One region of the Serratia sp. TSA_7 genome, then DNA from elsewhere that is predicted to be linked to it. Evidence: predicted binding sites of a transcription regulator. Region 1 holds the regulator's gene; each other region holds the start of a gene.
What was found. Region 1 encodes Fur, which represses iron uptake genes when iron is present. Its sites were predicted from a motif close to ATAATAATGAGAACNACTATCAA; they were not measured.
Positions count from the first base shown of each region.

Region 2: feoA (ferrous iron transporter A) is a predicted target of Fur. The motif match lies at 1,258-1,280, and genes of this name have one in related genera.
Region 3: ACUTQW_RS12030 (Nramp family divalent metal transporter) is a predicted target of Fur. The motif match lies at 1,788-1,810, and genes of this name have one in related genera.
Region 4: exbB (tol-pal system-associated acyl-CoA thioesterase) is a predicted target of Fur. The motif match lies at 1,608-1,630, and genes of this name have one in related genera.

Region 1 is NZ_JBQZFU010000004.1:195,293-198,464, forward strand. It holds gene ybfE (LexA regulated protein) at 54-341, shown strand; gene fldA (flavodoxin FldA) at 571-1,110, shown strand; gene fur (ferric iron uptake transcriptional regulator) at 1,433-1,879, shown strand; gene ACUTQW_RS15995 (glycosyltransferase) at 2,086-3,172, opposite strand, start outside.
Region 2 is NZ_JBQZFU010000008.1:96,620-99,791, forward strand. It holds gene ACUTQW_RS20835 (Tex family protein) at 1-725, shown strand, start outside; gene feoA (ferrous iron transporter A) at 1,411-1,635, shown strand; gene feoB (Fe(2+) transporter permease subunit FeoB) at 1,708-3,172, shown strand, end outside.
Region 3 is NZ_JBQZFU010000002.1:671,299-674,470, forward strand. It holds gene ACUTQW_RS12025 (DUF2502 domain-containing protein) at 74-481, shown strand; gene ACUTQW_RS12030 (Nramp family divalent metal transporter) at 516-1,748, opposite strand; gene ACUTQW_RS12035 (NupC/NupG family nucleoside CNT transporter) at 2,127-3,172, shown strand, end outside.
Region 4 is NZ_JBQZFU010000009.1:19,094-22,265, forward strand. It holds gene exbD (TonB system transport protein ExbD) at 137-559, opposite strand; gene exbB (tol-pal system-associated acyl-CoA thioesterase) at 563-1,534, opposite strand; gene metC (cystathionine beta-lyase) at 1,991-3,172, shown strand, end outside.

The DNA.
Region 1 (3,172 bases):
GTCCGGAAGCGTATACGCTTTTTGATGCAAACTCCCTTGCAGTACCGCTACCTATGGCAAAAGAACAAACGGATCGCACGACGCTGGATCTGTTCGCAGATGAACGCCGTCCGGGGCGCCCGAAAACCAACCCGCTATCCCGAGATGAACAGCTTAGAATCAATAAGCGTAATCAGCTTCGACGCGATAAAGTCCGTGGCTTACGGCGTGTGGAACTGAAAATCAACGCGGATGCGGTGGACGCCCTGAACAAACTGGCGGAACAGCGCAATATCAGCCGCAGCGAGCTTATTGAGCAAATGCTGCTGGCACAACTGGCGGATGAACAGCCGGAACATTGATCTTTGCAGCCGCACATGCGGCGCGGTGTTATGGATGACACCGATCAACACCGTTTTATTCCTCCCGGCATCGCATAAACGCGATAAAACCCCGGGGTAAATCTCTGGCATGATACGCACTTACCGGTAAGAGGCAGATTCTTGCCATGTCATCATTTTAATCGGTGTTATCGCGTTCAACGCTAACATCGTGCAATGCAATTAATTGAATTTAAAGGTTATACGCGATATGGCTAATGTAGGCATTTTCTTTGGCAGCGACACTGGCAATACCGAAAACATTGCCAAGATGATCCAGAAAATTCTTCAGCAGCAGTTTGGCAAAGAGGTGTCGGAAATCCGCGACATCGCCAAAAGCAGCAAAGAGGATCTGGAAGCTTTCGACATTCTGCTGTTGGGTATTCCTACCTGGTACTACGGCGAAGCCCAGTGCGATTGGGATGACTTCTTCCCGACGCTGGAAGAAATCGATTTCAACGGCAAGCTGGTTGCGCTGTTCGGCTGTGGCGATCAGGAAGACTATGCGGAATATTTCTGTGATGCGATGGGCACCATCCGCGACATCATCGAGCCACGCGGCGCCGCGATTGTAGGCCACTGGCCGACCAAGGGTTACCACTTCGAAGCATCGAAAGGGTTGGCGGATGACAATTTCTTCATCGGCCTGGCGATTGACGAAGATCGTCAACCGGAATTGACCAACGAACGCGTCGCAGCCTGGGTGAAGCAGATCAGCGAAGAACTGAGCCTAGCCGATATCGTCGGCTAACCCTCAAAGGTTGAACAAAAGCCCTGCAAAGTGCATAGTGTTGCCAGCAGGGCCGTTCATCGGCAGCACGGATTTCTGCAATAGAAGCTACATGTTTGTAACTTCCCACATCGTCAAGGTAGACTGAGATATCGGTTTATCCCATCCATCAAGACGTTGCGTGTGTAACATGCAATTGTGCCATGATATCTTTGTTAACAACCGGCGGTTTCCATTTAGGGCAACCGGTTCTATAATGACACGCAATTAACTCTTTGTGCCGACCGATGCCACAGGCAAGAATGCCTCAACTTGATTAGCATAGTAACAGGACTGAATCCGCATGACTGACAACAACACCGCATTGAAGAAGGCCGGCCTAAAAGTCACGCTTCCGCGACTCAAAATCCTGGAAGTACTGCAAAATCCGGAATGCCATCACGTCAGTGCGGAAGATTTGTACAAAAAACTGATCGACATGGGCGAAGAAATTGGCCTGGCGACGGTTTACCGCGTACTGAACCAGTTTGATGATGCCGGGATTGTGACCCGTCACAACTTCGAAGGCGGCAAATCCGTGTTCGAATTGACCCAACAGCATCACCACGATCACCTGATTTGCCTGGACTGTGGCAAAGTGATCGAATTCAGCGATGAGTCTATCGAAGTGCGTCAGCGTGATATCGCCAAGCAGCACGGCATCAAGCTCACCAACCATAGCCTCTACCTGTATGGTCACTGTGAAATCGGTGATTGCCGTGAAGACGACACCTTGCACGACAAAAAATAATGCCCTAAACCGGCATTGAGAACCGCCTTAACGGCGGTTTTTTTATGCCTCCAGATGAGGGCAAAAAAATCCCCGGACAGGCCCGGGGAAAATCACATCAGAAAGACAACAATTGCAGCGGCACTTCTCCACGGTACTTCTCTCACTTCCCACTGACGCTCACGTCACCGTCAACTCACCCGCCGACACGCGGATGGGCAAACTCGTCACAATGCATATTCAAGAGACAGCAGCCGATCGAAGAAAATCGGCCAGGCATAGTCGAAAACGCCACGAACGCGAAACCCTTTGTTCAGGTAGATTTGGCAGGCATCGCTGCTTTGCCATACGCACAGCACGATATGTTTCGCCCGGCGCTGCTGCGCCTGCTGCTTAATCAGGGCAAACAGGGGGGTAAAATAGCCCTGTCCGCGGAATCGGCTCTCGATGGCCAGGCTGCAGACAAAGTAATCGTCCGCACCGCACTGGCTGTGCACAAAATCGTCGTAGGCCTCATCAAGCGGCTTTATTTCATCGCGATATAGATAGCTCGCCTCAACGCCATACAACTCGTCGAGACTCGCCGCCGTGAAAAATCCGATAAACGCCCCGCACCGATCGTAAGCCAGGGTAATCAGGTCCAGATAGGGGTCGATATTTTGCGCCTGCTGCAGCGATACCAGATCCATCCCGGCCGGGTTGCCGGCAGAGCAGTATTCCAGGTAGCTGGTGGCAAAAAGCAGCTTCGCCATGCGGATCCTGTCCGCTTCGCCAGCTTGCCGCCCCGGCAGAAAATGCAGCCCGCCCTGCGCTAGCGGCAATGCCGCATCGCCCGCTCCGACGGTTAACCGCCAGTAATTGCCCTCGTCGATCTGCCGCCGGTTATCGGCTATCAAATACTCGCCAAAAAGCTGGTTCACCCGATCCAGCGCGCGGTCATGGGACAGCACCGAATAGTAATGGTAGTGATCGATATCGGACCTTATCTGCGCCGGATAGGCCATGCGCGGCACTTCATCGACGGTAAATATTTCCGCGTGGCGCGCCAGATCCGTCGGTTGCTCAAGCTGCCAATCCACCTGCTCCAGCCGGCTTATACACTGTCGATAGCTGCGCAGTTCCTCCTCCCCGAGCGGCAACGTCTCATTGGTGAGCACATCCTCCAACAGGCGCATGCCGCGGATACCACAGGTCACCGCCTGCGGAACAGCGTCATAATGAACCCCATGATCCTTGCAAAAACTATCGTGGCTAAGGACAGTCCTGCCGATGTGGCGGCACCACAACAGATAAAACGCGTCGAACAGCCTTCTT
Region 2 (3,172 bases), on a different contig from region 1:
AACTGCTGAAAGTCAGCCGCCTGGGGCCGAAAGCCTTTGAACAGTGCGCCGGCTTCCTGCGCATCAACCACGGCGACAACCCGCTGGATGCCTCTACCGTTCACCCGGAAACCTACCCGGTGGTCGAACGCATTCTGGCCGCCACCCGGCAGGCGCTGCAGGATTTGATGGGCAACCCGGCGGCGGTGCGCAGCCTGAAGGCCAGCGACTTCACCGACGACAAATTCGGCGTACCGACGGTCACCGACATCCTGAAAGAGCTGGAGAAACCGGGCCGCGATCCGCGCCCGGAATTCAAAACCGCCACCTTTGCCGAGGGTGTGGAAACCCTCAACGATCTGCAACCGGGCATGGTTTTGGAAGGTTCGGTCACTAACGTCACCAACTTCGGCGCCTTTGTGGATATCGGCGTACATCAGGACGGCCTGGTGCATATCTCCTCGCTGGCGGACAAATTCGTCGAAGATCCGCACACCGTGGTGAAAGCCGGCGACATCGTCAAAGTGAAGGTGATGGAAGTGGATCTGCAGCGCAAGCGCATCGCACTGAGCATGCGTCTGGACGAGCAACCGGGTGAAGGTTCGCCACGTCGCGGCGGCGGCAATGCACCGGCGAAGGATGCCCCCTCCCGCGCGCCGGCCAATAAGGCTAAACCGCGCAACAGTTCACCGGCCGGCAACAGCGCCATGGGTGATGCGCTGGCTGCGGCATTCGGTAAGAAATAGCAGGTACCCGGCATGGCCGGGGCGAATACATTCGCCCCGGTCACTGGCGCAGTGCTGCATACTGAAAGGCCAAAAGTACACAGGGTGGAGCCGGCTCCGTCCTTTCTCAAAAAATAGCGTCGCTATTTTTTGACCCGCCTCAATAAACCCGCTTATTTTTCCTGAGCGATAAACGCCCGGTTTTTAAGCCTGAAAATAACGTCGAATCCCGCTTCATTAACACCGTTATTAACATGGCGTTTTCATTTTGGCATTTCCTGGCGAAACACAAATGGTTAGCGCTCGTATTCCGCAGACAAGATGTTGCCGAATAAACGCCGGCTCGCTGCCATACCCTCTAAAAACCTCTCAATCTGTCGCTAAGTTTTGCAAACCGGAAAAAATCGCCGCAATTACGTAACTGATTTAACTCGCCATTCGCATTTGCACCCCTGCAGACCCGGTGATAGAAATAAAGGCATCAGGCAACCCGATCGTTAAGTGTCGGTGCCATAACCTTTGGTTACCAATACCCCTACTTTTTGTATTGAATACGATAACTATTCTCACTATTATTGCGTTGCGTGTTCACTGCATTACCTCATGGATTGAAAACGTCGGCAGCCTGCGATCCTCATCGCGGCGCTTCGTCTGGAACGTTCTTTTATCGTCATCGGCCCAAGACCAGGGGCTCTGAGAAGGTTATATGCATCTTCAACCTAAACGCTCTTACAAGATTGCCGGTTTCTCCAACGACATCGGCCCGGCCTATCGCCAGAAACTGTTATCGCTCGGCATGCTGCCCGGCTCTTCGTTCGAAGTGGTGCGCGTCGCGCCGCTGGGGGACCCGATAGAAATAAAAACCCGCCGCGTCAGCCTGGTGCTGCGCAGGAAAGATTTGGCCCTGATCCTGCTCGACGGCCAATCCTGACTCTGCGCCCTCTTGCCCCGGCCGCGCCCCACCGCCCGGCTCAATGTCCATTGACTGATATCACGCGAAACGATGAAAAAACTCACTATTGGCTTAATAGGCAACCCCAATTCCGGTAAAACCACGCTGTTCAATCAGTTGACCGGGGCTCGCCAGCGGGTCGGCAACTGGGCAGGCGTGACGGTAGAGCGTAAAGAAGGCCAGTTCACCACGCCGCAATCCCAGGTCAAACTGGTCGATCTGCCCGGCACCTACTCGCTGACCACCATCTCGGAGCAAACCTCGCTCGACGAGCAAATCGCCTGCCACTACATCCTGAGCGGCGATGCCGATCTGCTGATCAACGTCGTCGACGCCTCCAACCTCGAGCGCAACCTCTACCTGACGCTGCAACTGCTGGAACTGGGTATCCCCTGCATCATCGCGCTGAACATGCTGGATATCGCCAGAAGCCAGCAAATCGACATTGATATCGCTGCGCTGTCGGCACGCCTCGGCTGCCCGGTGGTGCCCCTGGTCTCCACCAAGGCCGACGGTATCGGCGCATTGAAGCAAATAATCGACCATCACCGGTTTAACGATCTGAAAGCGTTGGTGGACTATCCACCGGTACTGTTGAAGGAAATGGCCACCCTGAGCGATGCCATGCCGGAGGATCTGCCGACGGAACAACGCCGCTGGCTGGCGCTGCAAATGCTGGAAGGCGACATCTACGGCCACCAATTGGCCGGCAACGCCACCGCCCTGCTGCCTGCCGCCAGGCTAGCGCTGCAACGGCAGCAACAAGAAGATCCTGCGTTGGTGATTGCCGATGCGCGCTATCAGTCGATAGCCACCCTGTGTGATGCGGTCAGCAACTCGCAGCAGGCGATGCCAAACCGCCTGACCGAAGCGCTGGACAAGGTGATCCTCAACCGCTGGCTGGGGGTGCCCATCTTTTTGCTGGTGATGTACCTGATGTTCTTGCTGGCGATTAACCTCGGCGGCGCGCTGCAACCGATATTTGATATCGGTTCGGCGGCGATCTTTATCCAGGGCATTCAATGGCTGGGCTACAGCCTGCACATCCCTGAATGGCTGACGATTTTCCTGGCGCAGGGCGTCGGCGGCGGCATCAACACCGTGCTGCCGCTGGTGCCGCAAATCGGCATGATGTACCTGTTTTTGTCCTTTCTCGAAGACTCCGGCTACATGGCGCGTGCGGCATTTGTCATGGACCGCCTGATGCAGGCACTCGGGCTGCCCGGTAAATCCTTCGTGCCGTTGATTGTCGGCTTCGGCTGCAACGTCCCCTCCATCATGGGCGCCCGCACGCTGGATGCCCCGCGTGAACGCTTGATTACCATCATGATGGCGCCGTTCATGTCCTGCGGTGCCCGGTTGGCGATCTTCGCCGTCTTTGCCGCCGCCTTCTTCGGCCAGGACGGTGCAGGCGTGGTGTTCTCGCTGTATATGCTCGGCATCGTGGTGGCGATCCTCACCGGGCTGGTGCTGAAATACACCATCATGCGCGGCGAAGCTTCGCCGTTCGTCATGG
Region 3 (3,172 bases), on a different contig from region 1:
AAAATAATAAGGCCGGTTAATGATGAACGCACTTCATTAACCGGCCAACCCGCTGCGGCGGAAAGGAGAAGCTATGTTTAAACCTCTGTTATTGGCCGCCTTGTTGGTGGCGTCTACGGTACCCGCCATCCAGCAGGCGCATGCGGAAGGCCTCAGTATCAATCTGATGCCGGGCGTATCACTGCGCATTGGCGAGGAAGATAATCGCGGCCGTTATTGGGACGGCTACGACTGGCGCGACCGTGACTGGTGGCAAGGCCATCAGGGCCGCTACCTGGGCGATCGCAGCCGCCGGGGCTATTACTGGGATGGTTATCGCTGGCGCGATAACGATTACTGGCGCAAAAATTATTACTATCATGATGGCCGCTATCGCAAATTCGATAAGCATTACTACAAGCACCACGAAAAACATCATTGGAAGAAAAAACACCATGATGACGATGACTATCGTGGTCGACGCCATCACGACGACGATTGATGCCAAAAGGCCAGCATAACGCTGGCCTTTTCGATCACAGCACGCTGCTGACCAGCAGATAACCGTTCAGGCCGACGACCACCAACACAATCAGCTTGCCCAGCGTCTGTATGCTCCGGCTGTTCACCATTTCCCCCATCAGTTCCCGGTTACCGGTAAAGGCGAGCAGCGGCACCAGCGCCAACGCAATGCCGAAGCTCAGCAGCACCTGACTCAACACCAGAATACGCGTGGCATCCATTCCCAGCATAATGACGATAAACGACGGCAGCATAGTGACCACCCGGCGCACCCACAGCGGAATGTAAAAGCGTACAAATCCCTGCATCACCACCTGCCCCGCCAGCGTCCCCACGACGGTGGAAGACAGACCGGCGGCCACCAGGCTCAGCCCGAAGAGCGTCGCCGCCGCCTGGCCCAGCACCGGCTGCAGTGTCAGATAGGCCAGATCAAGATCGGCCACGCCGCTGTGCCCATTGAAGTGGAAGGTGGCGGCGGCGGTTGCCATCATTGCCAGGTTAACAAAACCGGCGATGGTCATGGCAATGGCGACATCGACCTTGGTGGACGCATACCGATCCGCCTTTGAATTCTCGCCGGCAGTCTGGGTTAAGGATGAATGCAAATAAATCACGTGCGGCATGATGGTCGCGCCCAGCACGCCGGCGGCCAGATATACCGCATCGCCATTCGGCAGATCCGGGATCGCCATGCCTTTTAACAGCGGGCCAAGCTGCGGCTGGGAAAACGCCAGCTCCACCATATAGGCAGCGGCAACAAACAGCAGCAGCCCGCCGATCGCCCTCTCCAGCGGTTTTTGCCCGCGTTTTTGCAGCATCAGGATCAGGAAGGTGGCGATACCCGTCAGGATGGCACCCTCAAGCAGCGTAACGCCCAACAGCAGTTTGAAACCTATCGCCGCGCCGATAAACTCCGCCAGGTCGGTAGCCATCGCAATGATTTCCGCCTGCACCCAATAAGCCCATACGGCCGGGCGTGGAAAGCGATCGCGGATGTGTTCCGCCAGGTTTTTGCCGGTAGCGATACCGAGTTTGGCGGACAGCAGCTGGATAAGCATGGCCATGACGTTGGCCCAGACCACGACCCACAGCAGGCTGTAACCCAAAGAGGCGCCGGACTGGATATTGGTGGCGAAATTGCCGGGATCGATATAACCGATGGCCGCGATAAATGCGGGCCCCATCAGCGACAGTTTGATTTTTCTGGACGGGCGACGGGTGTTCTCAACCACGCGACTGTTTGGCATACCCTGAACCCTTACGTCTGATAAACTAAGGGTTATCTTATGTAAATGATAATAATTATCAAGCGCATTTGTAACGGTAAAACTTATCTCTGTAATCGGGGATAACTCAGGTTTTAACGAAGGGTGTAACGTGCAGATGACACTTTTCGGCCCTCCAACGAGGCATATTCCAAACGAAATACGCCTGATAATCAAATTAGCACAAGAATAGGAATTTCATATGGATTCAGTAACCCATTGATTTTTTATGCTTTAACCTGATAATTTAAGACATTTCCCATTACGACTTTCCATATTTGCAATGGACCTCTCGTTTTTAAACGTGGCGTTACATAAAATGACATCCGAAATTCAGCCTGCCTCAAGTTTGGAGCAAACATGTCCCATATTGCGCACTTTGCGTTAGCGTTGGTGGTGGTTGCGATCCTGGCACTTTTAGTGTGCCGCGATCGTAAAAGCATCCGCATTCGCTACGTTATTCAACTGTTGGTTATTGAAGTACTGCTGGCCTATTTTTTCCTGCATTCGGAAGCGGGTTTAGGCTTTGTAAAAGGATTCGCGGCGCTGTTCGACAAGCTGCTCGGGTTTGCGGGGCAAGGGACTGATTTTGTATTCGGCGGTATGGGTGATAAAGGTTTGGCCTTCTTCTTCCTGAAGGTACTGTGCCCAATCGTCTTCATCTCTGCGCTGATCGGTATTCTGCAATACATCAAAGTGTTGCCGTTTATCATCCGGATTATTGGTACCGTGCTGTCAAAAGTAAACGGAATGGGCAAGCTGGAGTCGTTTAACGCCGTCAGCTCGCTGATCCTGGGCCAGTCTGAAAACTTCATTGCCTATAAAGATATCCTGGGCAAGATGTCGGAAAAACGCATGTACACCATGGCGGCAACCGCGATGTCTACGGTTTCCATGTCCATCGTGGGTGCTTACATGACCATGCTGGACGCCAAGTTTGTGGTTGCGGCGCTGGTACTGAACATGTTCAGCACCTTTATCGTGCTGTCATTGGTCAACCCGTATGACACCAGTAAAGAAGAAGAACTGCATCTGGGCAATCTGCACGAAGGCCAGAGCTTCTTCGAAATGCTGGGTGAATACATTCTGGCAGGTTTCAAAGTAGCCATTATCGTTGCTGCTATGCTGATCGGCTTTATCGCCCTGATCGCTGCGCTCAACGGTCTGTTCAGCGCCATCTTCGGTCTGAGCTTCCAGGAAATCCTGGGCTACTTCTTCTATCCATTCGCCTGGATTATGGGTATTCCTAAGCACGAAGCCTTGCAGGTGGGCAGCATCATGGCGACCAAGCTGGTCTCCAATGAGTTCGTGGCCATGATGGAACTGCAGAAAGTCTCTGCCGAACTGTCGCCACGCAGCCTGGGCATTCTGTCGGTGTTCCTGGTTTCCTTCGCCAACTTCTCTTC
Region 4 (3,172 bases), on a different contig from region 1:
AACCGACTCCGGAAAATAGTGTTAGTTACTATCTATTAGTATTTTTTTACCCATTACACGTCAAGTTAATGTTCAAATTTCAGGCAGTAAAAAGGGCGCCGAGGCGCCCTTCTCATCGTTAGCGATATCCGGCCCGCTACTTCGCGGCGCCTTCCATCCCCACCAGCCCCACTTTCAGGTAGCCGGCTTTACGCAAGGTATCCATCACGCTCATCAGCGTTTCGTAGTCCACGGTCTTGTCGGCCTGGAAGAAGATGGTGGTCTCTTTGTTCGCCTGAGTGCGCTGATCCAGCACCGCCGTCAGTTGATCGGCGCTGACCGCTTGCTCACCCACGTACAGTTGCTTATCCGCTTTCACCGACAGGAACACCGGTTTTTCCGGGCGCGGCTGCGGTTTGGCTGAAGAAGCGGGGAGATCGACGCGGATATCTACCGTTGCCAGCGGCGCGGCCACCATAAAGATGATCAACAGCACCAGCATGACGTCGATAAACGGCGTCACGTTGATTTCATGCAGTTCGCCGCTGTCGTCCAGATCTTCATTTAAGCGCATCGCCATAACTCACCCCACCCGCAGTTGGTGTGAATGCTGTGAGCGTTTGGCCTCTGCCGTCGCGGCCAGATCCAGATCGCGGCCCAACAGCAACAGCACCTGCGCCGCCACGTCGCCAACCTGGGCACGATGGCCGCTGATGACACGGGCAAAGACGTTATAAATCACCACCGCAGGGATCGCGGCGACCAACCCCAATGCGGTCGCCAGCAGCGCTTCCGCAATGCCGGGCGCGACGACGGCCAGGTTGGTGGTTTGCGAGTGGGCGATGCCGATAAAGCTGTTCATGATGCCCCAAACGGTACCGAACAGACCGACGAACGGCGAGATAGCGCCAATGGTCGCCAGGAAGCCGTTGCCACGCCCCATGTTTCGGCTGTAGCCCGCTACGCGGCGCTCAAGGCGGAAACCGGTACGTTCTTTGATGCCGTTGTTGTCGTTGGACTCCGCCGACAGTTCCAGCTCGTTTTGCGCGTCGTTCAGCAACACCACGCTGATGCTTTCTTCGGAGAAATGCTGCGCCAGCTCGCTGGCTTCATCCAGCGTACGCACATTGGCCAGCGCCAGCTGCTCGCGGCGCAGACGGCGCTTGGCGCGGAACAGTTCGCTGCCTTTGGAGAACAAAATGGTCCAGGTGACGATAGACGCCAGCACCAGACCGATCATCACTATCTTCACGACGATGTCCGCGTGCTGGTACATGCCCCAAACGGACAGATCCATGCCGCGGGTTTCCGGTGGCTGAAGGGTCGGCGCCGGATTGAGCGGGGTCAGGCTTTCAGGTGCTGCAGCAGCAGGTGCGGCGGCCGGAGCAACGCTCTCGGTCACGGCGGGGTTGGCCGCCGGTGCAGCCTGTGCGCTGCCGGCCAGCCCAATCACCAATACCATCGAAGCGATCAGACCACGGCCTAACGCCTTGCCCCATTGCGCCCGGCCTTGGCCGAACGATCCTTGATTTAAATGCTTGCCAGCCGTTTTCACGCTGTGCCTCCACCCGTTACCGATCAAAATTGAGGAATAATTCAGCGTGCGATCATATCAAACCAATCAGGGATTGATAGTAGTTCTCATTATTATTTACCAAATAATCGGCAATATTTCAGATCTCGCGGCGTCGGAGCCGCAGCATTCGCCCATTCGCTGCCGGTTAGGCCCTTTACTCCCCTTTTAAAGGGTTTTTCGTTACTTTTCGCCCACAGAGATGCAACAAACGCGCGCCGACAGTATTTTTGCCTGTGGGTTGTCCGTTTGCCGATATGCGTGCGAGTTAAACGCCGTCATGCAGAATGATGGCGTGCCAGAACGCTCTCCGACAGAGGATTATGGCCGTTTCTATATCTGGAAGTTAAAACGTCTGGATGGCTATTATATGTCATGTTAACCTAAGGGCTATCGCAAAAACGCCAGTGAGAAGCCAGTAAAAGTGAGCCCATTCCTATGACGTCAAAAAATATCGAAACCACGCTGATCGCCGCCGGGCGCAGCAAACGCTATACCCTGGGCTCCGTCAATCCCGTCACCCAGCGCGCTTCCTCACTGGTATTTGACTCCGTTGCGGCCAAGAAACACGCCACAGCCCAACGCGCCCACGGCGAACTGTTTTATGGCCGCCGCGGCACCCTGACCCACTTCGCGTTTCAGGATGCGATGGTCGAGCTGGAAGGCGGCGCAGGCTGCGTGCTTTATCCGTGCGGCGCGGCGGCGGTATCCAACGCCATTTTGTCTTTTGTCGGCGCCGGCGACCACGTGCTGATGACCGGTTCGGTCTATGAGCCGACGCAGGATTTTTGCAGCCACATTCTTAGCCGCATGAACGTGACGACCACCTATTTCGACCCGCTGATCGGCGCCGATATCGCCGGGCTGATTCAGCCCAATACCCGCGTGGTGTTTCTTGAATCCCCCGGTTCCATCACCATGGAAATTCAGGATATCCCGGCGATGGTGCAGGCCATCCGCGCCGTAGCGCCGGAAATGGTGATCATGATCGACAACACCTGGGCGGCCGGCGTGCTGTTCAAGGCGCTGGATTTTGATATCGATATTTCGATTCAGGCCGGCACCAAATACATCATCGGCCACTCCGATTACATGCTCGGGACCGCCGTGGCCAACGAACGCTGTTGGGACCAACTGCGCGAATATTCTTACCTGATGGGCCAGATGGTGGACGCCGATACCGCCTATATGGCAAGCCGCGGCCTGCGTACGCTGGGCATACGCCTGAAGCAGCACGAGCAAAGCAGTATCGAAGTCGCCAACTGGCTGGCGGAACGACCGGAGGTAGAGGTGGTCAATCACCCCGCGCTGCCCGGCTGCAAAGGCCATGAATTCTACCGCCGCGATTTCAGCGGCTGCAACGGCCTGTTCTCTTTCGTGCTGAAACAGCGGCTTAGCGACAAACAACTGGCCGACTATCTGGATAACTTCAGCCATTTCAGCATGGCCTATTCCTGGGGTGGCTATGAGTCGCTGATCCTGGCTAACCAACCGGAAGAGCTGGAGGCGATCCGTCCGGCGGGCGGCGTTGATTTCTCCGGCACGCTGATACGCCTCCATATCGGCCTGGAAAACGTGCAGGATCTGATCGCCGACCTCGCAAAAGGGTTTGAGCGTATC